2 regions of the Hoeflea prorocentri genome follow, and region 2 is predicted to be linked to the other one. Evidence: predicted binding sites of a transcription regulator. Region 2 holds the regulator's gene; the other holds the start of a gene.
What was found. The regulator PhoB, encoded in region 2, activates phosphate uptake and scavenging genes when phosphate is short. The targets are predictions, from matches to a motif close to TGTCATNNANCTGTCAT.
Positions count from the first base shown of each region.

Region 1 (7,355 bases), 2.4 Mb from region 2:
AAGACAAACCGGTTGAGCTGATCCAGATAGGCTTCCATGTCCGCAACAGGGCGTGTGGCGACGCCCGATTCTGCCGCCGCTTCGGCGACGGCGGGCGCGATGCGCAGGATCAGGCGCGGATCAAAAGGCGAGGGGATCAGATAGTCTGGTCCGAAAACCGGCGTATCGCCTGAATAGGCCTTTGCGGCGACGTCTGAGGCCTCCTCCCGCGCCAGCCCGGCAATGGCGCGCACGGCGGCCATTTTCATTTCTTCATTGATGGTGCTCGCGCCGCAATCAAGGGCGCCACGGAAGATGTAGGGAAAGCACAGGACGTTGTTGACCTGATTGGCAAAGTCTGACCGCCCGGTGCAGATCATTGCGTCAGGGCGGGCCTGACGCGCCACATCGGGCATGATCTCCGGGTTCGGATTGGCCAGAGCCATGATAAGGGGCTTGTCCGCCATCCTGGCGAGCATGTCGGGCTTGAGTACATTGGCCGCCGACAGCCCGAGAAAAACGTCGGCTCCGTCAATATGATCCTGAAGCGACCGCTTGACTGATTTCTGAGCGTAGGCGGCTTTCCACCGGTCCATCAGAACTTCTCGGCCTTCATGGACCAGGCCTTCAATGTCGTGAACCCAGATGTTTTCCTTTTTTGCGCCGAGTTTGACCAACAGATTCAGGCAGGCTAGGGCGGCAGCGCCCGCACCGCTGGTGACGATCTTGGCGTTTGCCAGGTCTTTGCCAGCCAGTTCAAGGCCATTGAGAATAGCGGCTGCGACGATAATCGCCGTTCCATGCTGGTCGTCGTGGAAGACGGGTATGTTCATCTTGTCGCGCAGTTGGTCTTCGATCTCGAAGCACTCGGGTGCTTTGATATCCTCAAGATTGATGCCGCCGAATGTCGGCTCGAGTGCGGAAACCACCGAAACGACATGATCGATGTCCTGCGAATCGATTTCGATGTCGAACACATCGATGCCGGCGAATTTCTTGAAGAGGACTGCCTTGCCTTCCATAACCGGCTTGGAGGCGAGGGGTCCGATGGAGCCCAGACCAAGCACAGCTGTGCCGTTGGAGACAACGGCAACAAGGTTGCCGCGCGCGGTATAGTCAGCCGCCAGTTCCGGCTGCTTTTGTATGGCAAGGCATGGCGCAGCGACTCCGGGAGAATAGGCCAGTGCGAGATCGCGCTGATTTCCGAGCGGCTTCGTCGCCTGGATTTCCAGTTTTCCGGCGCGTGGATATTTATGGAAAAAAAGCGCGCTTTCCTGAAAATCGCTTTGCTCGGAGTCTTCCGGGCTGCCAACTTTGGAGTTCATGAGGTCTGGTCCTTGATTTGCCGGCACAGAAGGCGCCACTTTTCAGTATTTACCTAAAACGCACTCGGATAAAGACCGCCGTCCACCAGAATGTTCTGACCGGTGATGTATCCGGCTTGCGATGAACACAAAAAGGCGCATGTGTCGCCGAATTCCGCCGCTGTTCCCATCCGTGCTGCAGGAACCTGTTGAAGGACCATGGCCTTGACCTCTTCGATGGGCTTTCCTGTCTTTTGCGATGTATTGCGGAATGAGGATGCCAGGCGATCGGTATCCATTTTGCCCGGCAAAAGCGCATTGATCGTAACATTTTTTGACGCAACGCCGCGCGCGACACCCGCAAGAAAGGACGTCAGGCCGGCGCGCGCGCCCGATGACAGGTCGAGGCCGGGGATTGGCATATAGACGGATGACGATGTTACGTTGACGATACGCCCGAACTGCCGCTCGCACATGCCGTCGATAACCGCCTGGATCAGCTCAATGGGCGTTACCATGTTCTGTGTGACGCCTTCGAGGATTGCATCCCGGTCCAGTTGCTTGAAATCCCGAGGCGGCGGACCGCCATTGTTGTTGACCAGGATATCGGGCTCGGGACAGGCATCCAGCAATGCGCGCTGCCCGTCATCGGTGGAAACGTCCGCGGTGACCGCCTGGACACGCACTCCGGTTGCCGTACGGATTTCCTCCGCTGTTGCCTCAAGCGTATCGGCGTTGCGGCCGTTGACGACGAGGTCGCATCCGGCTTGCGCAAGGGCCATGGCGCATCCCTTGCCCAGCCCGCGGCTCGATGCGCAGACAATCGCTTTCCTGCCCGAGAGGCCAAGGTCCATTGTACTGTCCTTTCAAGATATCCTGCGCGATGTCCGGTCCCTTTTGCACGAGCGGCCAACTCGGATCAAACTCTATTTGTCATCGGATTGTGATACGACTCTGGTTAGTCATTCACTGCAACGCTGAAACGTTACGGTGGCGATCATGGCATATACGGCGAAACAGTATCGAACCCTTTTCATATCCGACATTCATCTTGGTTCCAGAGCAGCCAAGGCGGATTATCTGATTGATTTTCTTCGTCATCACGAAGCTGAGCAGATCATTCTGGTCGGCGATATCGTCGATGGATGGCGGCTGAAACGGAGCTGGAACTGGCCGCAGGACTGCAACGACGTCGTGCAGAAGCTTCTGCGCCAGGCGCGTAAGGGGACGCGGATCGTTTACATCCCCGGCAATCACGATGAGTTTCTGCGTGACTTTCCGGGTACGCATTTCGGCGGCATTGAAGTGGCTCTCGACACCGTCCATGAAGCGGCGGACGGCAAACGTTACCTGGTCCTTCACGGCGATGAGTTTGACGTTGTTGTCCGTCACGCCCGGCTTCTTGCCCACCTCGGGGACTGGGCATATGATCTCGCCATCCTGGTGAACCGCGGGCTCAATGGGCTGAGACGCAGGATGGGCATGCCATATTGGTCTTTTTCCGCCTGGGCAAAACTTCAGGTTAAACAGGCCGTGAATTTCATTGGCGAGTTTCAGCGCGTTGTGGTGGAAGAGGCGCGCCGGCGCGACGTTGAGGGCGTTATTTGCGGCCACATCCACCATGCGACGATCGAGGACTTCGATGGCATTCGCTACATCAATACCGGAGACTGGGTCGAGAGCTGCACCGCCGTTGCCGAGGATTTTGACGGCAATATGCAGCTCTTGCGGTGGGATGTGCATTCCGACCGTGTCGGCGAAAAGCGTGGTGCCTCCCGGATTGCCGGCAGGCGGACGCAAAAACGGCTCGCTGCCTAGGTGCCGCCCTTACCTTGTTCCGGCAGGCCGGTGACGATCTGATCGAGCGTGTGTCGTGCCTCGGGCACATCGAACATCATCCAGTTGTGGAACAGTTCCTGTTCGACAATCAGTTCGATTTCTGCTCCGCAGGCATCTGCGAGATCTGCGAAGGACAGGCAGTCCGGGTGCAGAATGTCGCGTGTGGCGGTGAAAATCCGTGTTGGTGGCAGTTTTTCAAGGTTTCCATAAATGGGACTGATCCGGTAATCCTTCAGATCATTTCCCGCTGCGTACAGGCGTGCTGCTTCTCTTGCACTGTCGACGCTCAGCCACGGATCGCTTTCTACCAGATCGGCAATCCGGCGATTGGTGAGACCTGCATCGAGCCACGGGCAAAGAAGAACAAGCTGATCGGCTGTCGGCAGCCCAAGTTCAGAGGCTTCAAGGCACAGGCCTGCGGCAATGCCGCCGCCGTCGAAATCACCCATCAGCGTCAGGCCACCCTCCGGAGCAGAACCTGTTACGTGCTCATAGAGCGGCATGAGTGCGGCATAGACGTCTTCCCAATTGTATTCCGGTGCGAGCGGGTAGGCCGGAACAGTGATGCGGATGTCTGCACGGGTCAGTAACTCGCTGACGAGCTTCCAGTGCATCGATTCAATTCCGAAGAGGTAGAAGCTGCCATAGAGGTAGAGAATCTGCCGGTTCGGCGCACTGCCTTTTTTTTGGATGTCGACAGCCGGCATGCCCGCATGCTCGGATTGAAGCACTTCGAACGTCTCGAACATGTGTCTTGGCGGGGTGGGGTCTTTTGTATTTTTGGCAGCCTCAATTTGCCGGTGCAGCGATTGTGCATCGGCAAAGCGACGTTTTCGCGTCAACCGCAGGTACTGGGATAACAGCCTGCTTCTTACACTGGGTCTGGCTGGATCTACGTAAACCAAAACCGGGATTTCCATTCATGATCAATTGCTTGAGAGATAAATAGGGTATTTTTTCTCAACATGAAATATTTTTTTCATCGCCAAATTTCTGATCGGATTTCAACCGACGGTTTGGAAAGCAGCTGCGAAGAAAATCATGTTGAGTATCGATGACGATAACCGGAAATGGTGGCTTCTAACCGCGATGGCCGGCGGCTTGGGACTGATCCTTTTCGACGAAACCGTCGTTTGCGTCGCCTTGCCGGTCATACGAGACGAGCTCGGCATGCCGGAGATTGCGTTCCATTGGGCCGTCAAATCCTATCTTCTTGTTTTTGCTTTTCTTTTGCCAATCGACGGAAAGCCGTCATGAACCTGATTGAGCCGCGGCACAGGGAGTAGGCGGGCTCTATGGTGTTCTGCCGACAGGTGCCGAGCGGCATGATCGGATTGGCGATCGCAAGCGCAATCCTCTCCAGAGCAGAAAGCTGCCAGGGCATTTTCCTGGCCGTTTCGCAGCTGGCGGCAGCAAAGCCGGTGTTTGTTTGGATGGGTCTCAAGGAGCCAACCGAACTTTAGGGCAGGGCTATAACGTCTGAGGCAAGGACCCGATCGCCTTGCATGGTTTGTCGATGATCAGGCTTTTCTGACGGCGAGAACTGCATTGGTGCCGCCGAAGGCGAAGGAATTGCTGACAGCCACGTTGATGTCGCGCTTTTTGGCGACATTTGGCGTCACGTCGAGATCGCACTCCGGGTCGGGTTCCTCGTAGTTGATCGTCGGAGGAATAATGCCCTCTTCGAGCGCCTTCACACAGGCGACCAGCTCAATACCGCCGCTGCCGCCAAGGGCATGTCCATGCATCGACTTGGTCGACGAAACGGAAATGCTGTCCGCGTGGCTTGCGAAGACGTTGCGGATGACTTTGGTTTCCGTAGCGTCATTGGCCCGCGTCCCGGTGCCGTGTGCGTTGATATAGTCCACATCCTGCGGGGTGATGCCCGCTGAACGCAGGCAGTGTTCCATGGCCCGTGAGGGGCCATCAACCGTCGGATTGACCAGATCGCCGGCATCGGCCGTCATGCCGACGCCTGCAAGTTCACACAGGACCTTTGCTCCGCGTGCCTTGGCGTGGCCGGCCCGTTCGAGAACGACAACACCAGCGCCGTCAGCCAGGGCCAAGCCCCTGCGGGTGAGCGAGAAGGGGCTGCATGTTTGCGGAGCGAGGACGCGCAGCGCCTCCCAGGCCTTCAGGACACCCCAGATCAGCGGCGCGTCGGTTCCGCCGACGACCGCCACATCCGCATCGCCGCTTTTAATGGCCTGGTAACCGGCAACGATCGCGTGATTTGCGGACGAACAAGCGGACGTCACGCCGTAGACCGGCCCTTTGATGCCATGCCACATGCTGATCTGGCTGGCAGGCGCCGAAGCCATGGACCGCGGTACGGTCATCACATGCGTACGTCTTGCGCCTTCCAGGAAGAATTTCCGGAAGCCTGTTTCAACGATTTCCCATCCACAGTTACCGGCGCCGATGATGCAGGCGGACCGGTTGGCAAGGTCCGGATCGCTGAACTCCAGACCGGCCTGCTTGATCGCCTGATTGGCGCTTTCCATGGCAAGAAGCGTGAAGCGGTCGAAGGCCGGCAGGCGGCGCTCCGGAATTCCGGCGTCCACGGGTTCAGGAATTTCGCCGCCAATCTCTATCTTCAGATTTTCGGTTGTGTTGATGTTGCGAAAAGGACGAATGCCGCACACGCCGTCCTTCATGGCCGACCATGTCGTCTCGACATCGTTACCCAGCGCGGTCGTGCACCCTAACCCGGTAACCGCGACTGCGGTATCTGCAATGCTCATTGAGTGCCGATGCCCATGGATTTGCCGAGTTCAAGCAGATCGCCGACGGTCTTGATGGAGTCCGCTGCTGAAACCGTGTCGATATCGATTGCGATATCGTATTCTTCTTCAATCGTCATGATGATCTCGACCAACTCAAGTGAGTTGACGCCGAGAGAGTCAAGCGTGGTTTGCGTAGTGATTTTTTCGGGATCGTGTCCGAGTTGTTCGCCGATAATCTTTGCAATCGTGCGTTCGGGATCAGGTGACTCTGTCATTAGTGCAGCTTGTTTCTTGCTTTCAGGTCATACGTTTTCGCGCCCGTTTGTCACGGCACGACGGCACGGAACAATGGGATAGCGGTTTCACAACGGCAGGGCAAGATTCTATTTACCTTCCACTTTCTTTATTACCCGGTCCAATTTGCGAATATTGATAACGTCACGATGCGCACGTTCACGCGGCACTGCCGGCATGCCGTAATAGACGCCACCGGCCGGCACGGATGTTCCGACCCCGGCAGCGGCGCCGATGATCGCATCGTCGCCGATCTTCAGATTGTCTCCGATCCCGGCCCGGCCGCCAAGCGTGACCCGGTCGCCGATGACCGTGCTTCCGGCAATTCCGGCCTGCGCACACAGGACGCAGTGTTCACCAATGCGTACGTTGTGACCGATCATGACAAGGTCGTCGATTTTCGTTCCGTCGCCGATGGAGGTGGGCTTCAGCGTGCCGGAGTCGATGCAGGTCGATGCTCCGATTTCGACATCGTTGCCGATGATCACGCCGCCGAGACTTTCGTTCTTAAGAAGTGAGGAGTTCCGGTCCGCCTTGTCCGAGACTTTGCCGGTTGCCTTGACTGCCTCGACATTGCCGGGGTCGACCGGATGAAAGCTGAAGCCGTCGGCGCCGATCGCTGCATTCGGGTGGATCACGGCACGCGAACCGATTTTCACGCCAATGCCGATACGAGCACCGGAATAGACGATTGAGTCGCCGCCGAGTTCGGAATTTTCGCCAACCGTGACATGCGAAACCAGCGTTGTCCCATCACCGATAATCGCGTTGTCAGCAACATAGCAAAGCGGCCCTATGCTGACATTGTCTCCAAGCGTCACATTCTGACCGATCACTGCGGTCGAGTGGACCCCGGTGGCGGTGTTGGGCCGATTGCGAAAAAGGGCAGACAGGGTCGGGAGCGTTTTGCGGTCTGCGGGAACGCGAATGACCGTGTGAGGTGCAATCTCTATTCCCGTGACGCCTGCCGGCAAGATAGCAGCGGCGGCCCTCGTCGTTGCAAGGCCTTGAAAGAAATCCGGGCTGATGGCAACCGCCATATCGCCTTTGCCATCGGCGAGATCGGGCTGGACGGCCCGCTCGATTTCGAGCTCGGGATCGCCGGTTACCTCGCCGCCGAGCGCATTGGCGATTTCCTGTGCCTTCAAATCGGTTCTCCTTTTGGCAGCGCATGATCGTAAAGCGCCGGTATCTGAAGCTTCTGGCCCGAATG
Region 1 covers NZ_JAPJZI010000001.1:1,293,497-1,300,851, forward strand. The annotation lists gene OQ273_RS05950 (NADP-dependent malic enzyme) at 1-1,304, opposite strand, end outside; gene OQ273_RS05955 (SDR family oxidoreductase) at 1,358-2,137, opposite strand; gene OQ273_RS05960 (UDP-2,3-diacylglucosamine diphosphatase) at 2,283-3,101, shown strand; gene OQ273_RS05965 (alpha/beta hydrolase fold domain-containing protein) at 3,098-3,871, opposite strand; gene OQ273_RS05970 (hypothetical protein) at 4,164-4,379, shown strand; gene OQ273_RS05975 (beta-ketoacyl-[acyl-carrier-protein] synthase family protein) at 4,643-5,866, opposite strand; gene OQ273_RS05980 (acyl carrier protein) at 5,863-6,123, opposite strand; gene OQ273_RS05985 (UDP-3-O-(3-hydroxymyristoyl)glucosamine N-acyltransferase) at 6,232-7,290, opposite strand.
Region 1: a site for PhoB is predicted at 2,215-2,231, ahead of OQ273_RS05960 (UDP-2,3-diacylglucosamine diphosphatase). Genes of this name have one in related genera too.

Region 2 (7,355 bases):
ACCCGTTTCCGAAATCGATTTATGAGAATATCGCTTACGGCCCGCGTATTCACGGCATGGCCAACAGCAAGGCAGGGTTTGACGAGATTGTCGAAACCAGCCTGCAAAGAGCCGGCCTATTCGACGAGGTCAAGGACAGGCTCAACGAACCGGGAACCGGCCTTTCCGGCGGTCAGCAGCAGCGTCTCTGCATCGCCCGCGCCATTGCCGTCAACCCGGAAGTGATATTGATGGACGAGCCCTGTTCGGCGCTCGATCCGATCGCCACGGCCAAGGTCGAGGAGCTGATCGACGAGATACGCCAGAACTACACAATTGTCATTGTGACCCACTCCATGCAGCAGGCCGCGCGCGTCTCGCAGCGCACCGCCATGTTCCATCTGGGCAAGCTGGTCGAGGTCGGCGACACGGACAAGATGTTCACCAACCCCGACGATCAGCGTACCCAGGACTACATCACCGGCCGCTTCGGCTGATCTTGAGCGGACAGGAACGATCATGAACGAAAACAATTCCAGTAATCAGCTCGCCGCTCACACGGTCTCGGCCTATGACGAGGATCTGCAGTTTCTCGTGCGCCGCATCGCAGAGATGGGCGGGATTGCCGAGCGTATGCTTGAGGAATCCGTCGCCGCGCTCGTCAATGGCGATGCCGCGCTCTCGCAAAAGGTCATTTCCGACGATCTGGTTCTTGACGATGCCGAGCGACAGATCGGCGAGAAAGCGGTTTTGATCATCGCCAAGCGTCAGCCCATGGCGGCGGATCTGCGCGACATTATAGGGTCGATCCGCATTGCCGCCGATCTGGAACGGGTCGGCGACATGGCAAAGAACATCGCCAAACGTGTGCTCGCCGTCCATGGCATGGCGCAGCCGAAGAAGCTGGTGCGCGGCCTCGATCACCTTGCCGAGCTGGCTCTAACGCAGCTGAAAGAAGTGCTCGACGCCTATTCGTCCCGCTCGCCGGAACTCGCCAGTTCCATTCGTCAGCGCGACGACGAGATCGACGCAATATATACGTCCCTTTTCCGTGAGCTGCTCACCTATATGATGGAAGATCCGCGCAACATAACCGCCTGTACGCATCTCCTGTTTTGCGCAAAGAACATCGAGCGGATCGGCGACCACGCCACCAATATTGCCGAGACGGTCTACTACATCAGCACCGGCTCGCAACTGTCGAACGAGCGGCCCAAGGACGATGAAACCACGTCTGTGGGCGCCGAGGAAGAGTAGGCTGGCGGGCCATCAGGCCCTGCCGCCGGAGACAAGACATGGGCATTGCACCGCAAATCACCGTCGTTGAAGACGAAGAGGCGCTGAGCGTCCTGCTGCGTTACAATCTGGAAGCCGAAGGCTACGAGGTCGATACCGTCCTGCGCGGTGACGAGGCGGAGATCAAACTGCAGGAGCGGGTTCCCGATCTTCTGATCCTTGACTGGATGCTGCCCGGCCTCTCAGGTATCGAACTGTGTCGTCGTTTACGTGTCCGGCCGGAAACCGAGCGCCTGCCGATCATTCTCCTGACCGCGCGCGGCGAGGAAAGCGAACGGGTGAGGGGCCTTGCCACCGGCGCGGACGATTATGTCGTCAAGCCGTTCTCAACGCCCGAACTCATGGCCCGCGTGCGCGCCCTTTTACGCCGGGTCAAGCCGGAGACGATCTCGACGGTTTTGAAGGCCGGCGATATCGAACTCGACCGCGAGACCCATCGCGTCTACCGACGCGGCCGCGAGATCAAGCTCGGTCCGACCGAATTCCGCCTGCTGGAGTTCTTCATGACCTCGCCGACGCGTGTCTTCTCCCGCTCGCAGCTTCTCGACGGCGTCTGGGGCCACGATATCTATGTGGATGAACGCACCGTCGACGTCCATGTCGGTCGCCTGCGCAAGGCCCTCAACCTTGCCAATATGCGCGACGTTATTCGCACGGTCCGCGGTGCGGGCTATTCACTGGAAACGTGAGCAGGACCTGTCACCGACCTCTTGGCGACGGCCGATTCCGGTCCGCTACCGCGTCAGGTCCTGTGCCAACATGAAGGCATTGCCGTCTGGGTCGTAGAAGGTCGCGGTGCTGACCATGCCTTCGACCGTATCGGTTGGTCCGTCGAATTTGACGCCAGCAGCCTCCAGCGCATTGCGCGCTGTTGTGATGTCGTCGATGCCGAAGACCGGAACGGCATTTCCGGGAACCGGTTCCGTCTGCTCGCCCAATCCCAGCGTAACGCCTTCCGTCATTGTCTTGACTTCGCTCCACCCGGCCTCGTCGATGTGATGTACCAGCTCAAATCCAAGCATGTCCTCATACCATTTCGCGCTCGCATGCCGGTCGCGGACCGACAGCGCAAAGGTGATTTCGTTATTCAGTTTTACGACAGCCATTGCAGTTTCCAGTTCAACTAAAATTATATATACTATACTTTATGGACATTGGTCGACTTGTCAATATTACATCCCGGTCATGGTCTTTGAGCATCCTCAAAGCGATGCATGACGGTGTGCCGGGGCGTCAGGCGCCGCTTCTTGTGGCGTCCGGTGCAAGCCGCACAGCCTTTGCAAGCAGCCTGGCGCATCTAGTTGAACTCGGGATTCTGGAGCGCAATCCCGGACATGGCCACCCGCTGAGACCGGAATTCAGGTTGACCGAGGAAGGAATGAGGTTTGCGAAGATGGCAGATATGATCGCCGGGGCTTTGCCGGATGAATCCGGACAGTCCCTGCTTCGCCGTACATGGACGCTTCCCGTCCTTGCCGTCAGCGGTCGGCCCCGCCGTTTCGTCGACATCAAGAGCGACCTGTCCCCCATAACCGACCGGGCGCTTTCCCAATCGCTTCAAAAACTGGAGGCGCGGCATTGGCTGCACCGCGAGATCGACATCGCATCGCACCCGCCGCGGCCGATCTATCAGGCCGCGAATGAGGGCATTGCAATCAGCAACGCGATCAGCGGTCTTCTGTGACCTGTGCGGGCCTTTCCCTCAATCGCGTGCGGCAGCAGCCGGGCTTGCCGGGTGCCCAGGATTCAAGCTCATAGTCGAACCCCGCCGCTTCCCAGACAGCATCGTCAAATGCCGTCGCGCATTTCAGGAGCGTACACACCTCTTCATCGCTGCACCCCATCTCCAGCCACCCGTCCTTGAGCGGGCAGGTCATGAACTGGACATCAAGGCATGTGTCGCTGATTTCATTGACCTGAGGCGAATAGGTCGCGCTGTCGGGGCCGAGAAAATACGTGTTGAGCATGCCCCTAAAATCCCGAGGCGCGAGATGCGCCAGCGACGCCCCGACCTCCAGCCCGTGCGCCCGGCTGGCGCTTTGCAAAACGCTGATGGCCTCTGCCTCGCCGCAACGGTGCGACAGTTCGCGAAATACGGCGAGGTAAATCCTGCCACGATCTTTCACCGCGCTGGCATGAAGCGCGTTGGTGCAACTCTTACTCATCCGGCGGCCACCGCTTCGATTTCCAGCAGCCAGGCTTCGTCAAAAATCCCGGCAATGATCACCGTCAAGGCCGGCTCATGCCCGCCGAGCACCGCTTTGCGCACGAGGCTGTTTTCGGCCCTGTATTTGCGGTCCGACAGATAGGTCGTGTGGCGGACGATGTTTTCCAATCCGAGGCCGGCCGCCTTGAGCTGTGCCTCGACATTCGCCCAGGCCTGCTCGGCCTGCTCCTTGAAGGTCTCCGGCACCGTTCCGTCGGGCCGCACCGGGATTTGCCCGCTCACATAGATGGTTCGTGAATGACCGGAAACGGCGACACACTGGGCATATCGGCTTTTCAGATCGTGAGCTTTTGCGGATGTGATGTGTTCCATTTTCATGGATGGGTCCTCGTTGACGGAATTCATTGTGCGCAAACGAAGCTACTGGTGGGGACGGTAATCTCAACGCAGAAAACCTCCGGTGGAGGCATAGAAATGCTGAGTCTTCAAATGCCGTTCTTTGTGTCACTTTGAAGTGAGGAGAAATTTGATGACTTACAGGCTTCCATCACTCAACACGCTGCGCGCCTTCGAAGCGGCCGCCAGACATTTGAGCTTTACGACCGCAGCAAGCGAACTCGGCGTCACCGCCGGCGCTATAAGCCAGCAGGTCAAGAAGCTGGAGGCGTCCCTCGGCGTGGCGCTGTTTCGACGCTTGCCGCATGGCCTGCTTTTGACTGAAGAGGGCGAGGCCTATCTGCCTGCGATCTCCAAGGCGTTTGATGATTTGACGGAAGCCACCGAAGCCATCGCCCCGCGCATCAACAGCAGGAAGTTTTCCGTTGGCATATGTCCGAAGGTCAGAACGATGCTGCCGGGAAATTGGCCGCAACACAGCGAAGACCTTCGCCGCCATGTGCGCGATTGTATCGAAACCAGCGACATCGAACTGGTGCGCACGAACGCGGTTGATTGCCTCATCAGAGCGCGCGGCGGCCCCTATGGAGATCTGACGCTGGTTGTTATTCCGGCTTCGTCCGGTCCTGGCGAACTGCATTTTGTCTGCAAGCCGGGCCTTGCCAATTGCGCGCAGTCACAGGCGATTATTGACGACCTGACCCGGCAGGTGGCGCCCTAGACCGTCTAGCTCGCTTCAACCGCCGTTCGGATTACCTGCCATTCTTCCTCGACCGACCCGGCATGCCGTGTCTGGCCGGCCCGGCGATACCAGTAGGCGGCATTGGCATCGTCGCCCTCGATCCGGTGAACCAGGGCATGGATCCAGTCATAAAGAGGCGAGCCTTCATGGCTCTGACAGATTTGATGCGCCTGATCCATTTGCGGGCCGGGCTTGAAGCCGCCCTGCTTCAGAAAATCGAGCGATGTAAGGAGTTCCGTCCGGGACATGTCTTCTGCCTTTAGCCGTTCCTGCTCTGCAATCGCCGGCAGGATAGCGATTTGGGATAAAATTGCTATTCCTGACCGGTCGATTGCAAGGCATTTGTCAGAACAGGTTTTTTACGTCCGAGGCAAAGGTCGGGAAGGCCATTGGCGTGTCCTTCAGATCGGACGCCGGGATTGCATGTTTCATGGCCAGCGAGAACAGGTGAATAAGGTCTTCCCCGTGATGGCCAACCAGATGAGCGCTAACGACACGGTCGGTTTTCCTGTCCACCAGGACCTTCGACCACGCGACGGTCTCGCTATAGCTCTTGCCGGAAAACCATCCGGTCATGTCGTTGGTCGTGACGGCGACATCCAGCCCCATTTCAGTGGCCTGTTTCTCCGTCAGACCAACCGTGCTCAACGCCGGAACGGTGTAGACCGCGCTTGGCGTGGCTTCATAGTCCGGCGTCTTTTCCGGACCGTGAATGATATTGTGGGCGACAAGCCGGCCTTCATAGGTCGCCAGCGGCGAGAGCTGCGCCGAGTTGACCAGCGCATCGCCGGCGACCCAGACGGACGGATTTGAAACCGAACGCAGATGCTCATCGACCTCGATGCGGACGCCGTCATGGCTGATATTGGCAGCGTCAAGGTTGAGCGTGTCGACATTAGCAACGCGCCCAGCGCCATTCACCACACGGTCGGCAATGACCTGATGGTCACCGCCGTCATGTGAGTAGGCAACTTTCAGCCGTCCGCCGGAGGTGCTGATTTCCCTGACGTTGACATCAGTCTTGATGGTCACGCCGAGGCGCTCGGTTTCCGCCCGGATGGCGGCAACCGCGTCTTCATCCATGCGCGGCAGCAATTGCGGCATGGCTTCAAGGATGGTCACTTTTGTACCGGCCCTTGCATAGACATGGCTGAACTCCATGGCGATGACGCCGCCGCCGACAAAGACCACCTCGTCCGGTTGCTGTTTTTCCGAAAGCACCTCGTCGGACGTGATCATCAATCCGGCGCCGGGAATATTGAGCGGTCGCGGTTTCGAGCCCGTTGCGATCACGATGTTTTCGCCTTCGATCAATGTGCCGTCAACCTCTACGGTATTCGGCCCGGTAAATCTGGCGTGGCCCCGAAAGACGCTTCCCCGCTTTTCCGCAACACCCTTCATCGCATCCGGAATAAAGCCGATCATATCGTCCTTGCGGTCGATCAGCTTTTCCCAGTTCAGCTTTGGTTTACCGACATCAATGCCATGTGTATGAGCCAACTCGATCTCGTGCAGCGAATGGGCGGCGGCGACGAGCACTTTTTTCGGCGTGCAGCCGCGGTTCGGGCATGTGCCGCCGAAGTCCCGTTCTTCAATAAAGGCTATGGACTTTCCCGCTTCACTCACCACTGCGGAAACGCCGAACCCGGCATTTCCGCCGCCTATGATGACGATGTCGAATTTACTGTTCATTGTCTTTCTCTCTCGCGCAAAACTATCTATTGATAGGTAGATATGTGTGGAAATCCTGGTCACAAGGCGAACGGGATCACGTCTGAGTTATCGTCCAGGCCGGCGCAGGATAGGCCTTCGCGCCGCATAATCCTTGCCTAACCCGGCCATAATCCTTGGTCCAATAGCGCCCGGTTTAATCCGAAGGCGCATGGTTTTTGTGCCGCCGGCCCCTCAGTTTCCGGGCATTGCACCGCCCTGGTGCAGCTCCTGAAACCGAAAGGACCGATTTGATGAAAACCGCAACACTTCTCCTCGCATCCGCGCTCGCCCTTACGGGCGCCACTGCCTACGCAGCAGTCGCGCAAGGCGATGTCATCGGCACCTCCGAGACGGAGATCCGCGCCAGGCTGGAAAGCGCCGGATACACCGTTGAGAAGATCGTGTTCGAAGATGACGAGATCGAGGTGGAAGCGTTTTACAAGGGCGCCGAGATGGAGATTGAGCTGTCGCGCGCCACCGGCGCCGTTCTGGAGATCGAGGCCGAAGACGACGATGAGGACGATGACTAAAGTGGCGATGACTGATTGATCGCCACTGTTCGCGGGCGTCCGCCCCCGATATTATCGGTGCCCGCGAACGCCCCGATTGAAGGAAACTCGATGCACAATTCCCGCCCCATGTTCCTATGGAGCCTGTTTACGCTTCAGGTCGTGTGCACATTCTTCTTTGCCGGTGACATACTTCTGGATGTCCTCGGCGTACCGGAATCACCCGGCAATGAAAGCGATGTGCTGGAGACGGGCGTTACGATCTGCCTTGTCCTCGGCACGGCGTTCACCGGCTGGGAACTGCGCCAGCTTTTCCGCCGCGAGGAGCGGATGCGCCGCCAGATCGACGTCGCCTCCGGCGCATTTGCCGACATGCTGCAAAGGGAATTCGACGCCTGGGGTTTGACCGAGGCGGAGCAATCCGTCGCGCTTCTCGGTATCAAAGGCTATTCGATCTCCGAAATCGCCCGGCTGCGCGAGACCAAGGAGGGGACGATCAAGGCGCAGAACGCGTCCGTTTACCGCAAAGCCGGTGTCACCGGCCGGTTGCAGC
Region 2 covers NZ_JAPJZI010000001.1:3,732,076-3,739,430, reverse strand. The annotation lists gene pstB (phosphate ABC transporter ATP-binding protein PstB) at 1-476, shown strand, start outside; gene phoU (phosphate signaling complex protein PhoU) at 499-1,236, shown strand; gene phoB (phosphate regulon transcriptional regulator PhoB) at 1,281-1,964, shown strand; gene OQ273_RS17500 (VOC family protein) at 2,010-2,381, opposite strand; gene OQ273_RS17495 (winged helix-turn-helix transcriptional regulator) at 2,468-2,959, shown strand; gene OQ273_RS17490 (L-2-amino-thiazoline-4-carboxylic acid hydrolase) at 2,943-3,440, opposite strand; gene OQ273_RS17485 (RidA family protein) at 3,437-3,820, opposite strand; gene OQ273_RS17480 (LysR family transcriptional regulator) at 3,972-4,559, shown strand; gene OQ273_RS17475 (hypothetical protein) at 4,565-4,828, opposite strand; gene OQ273_RS17470 (dihydrolipoyl dehydrogenase family protein) at 4,926-6,272, opposite strand; gene OQ273_RS17465 (PepSY domain-containing protein) at 6,545-6,823, shown strand; gene OQ273_RS17460 (helix-turn-helix transcriptional regulator) at 6,914-7,355, shown strand, end outside.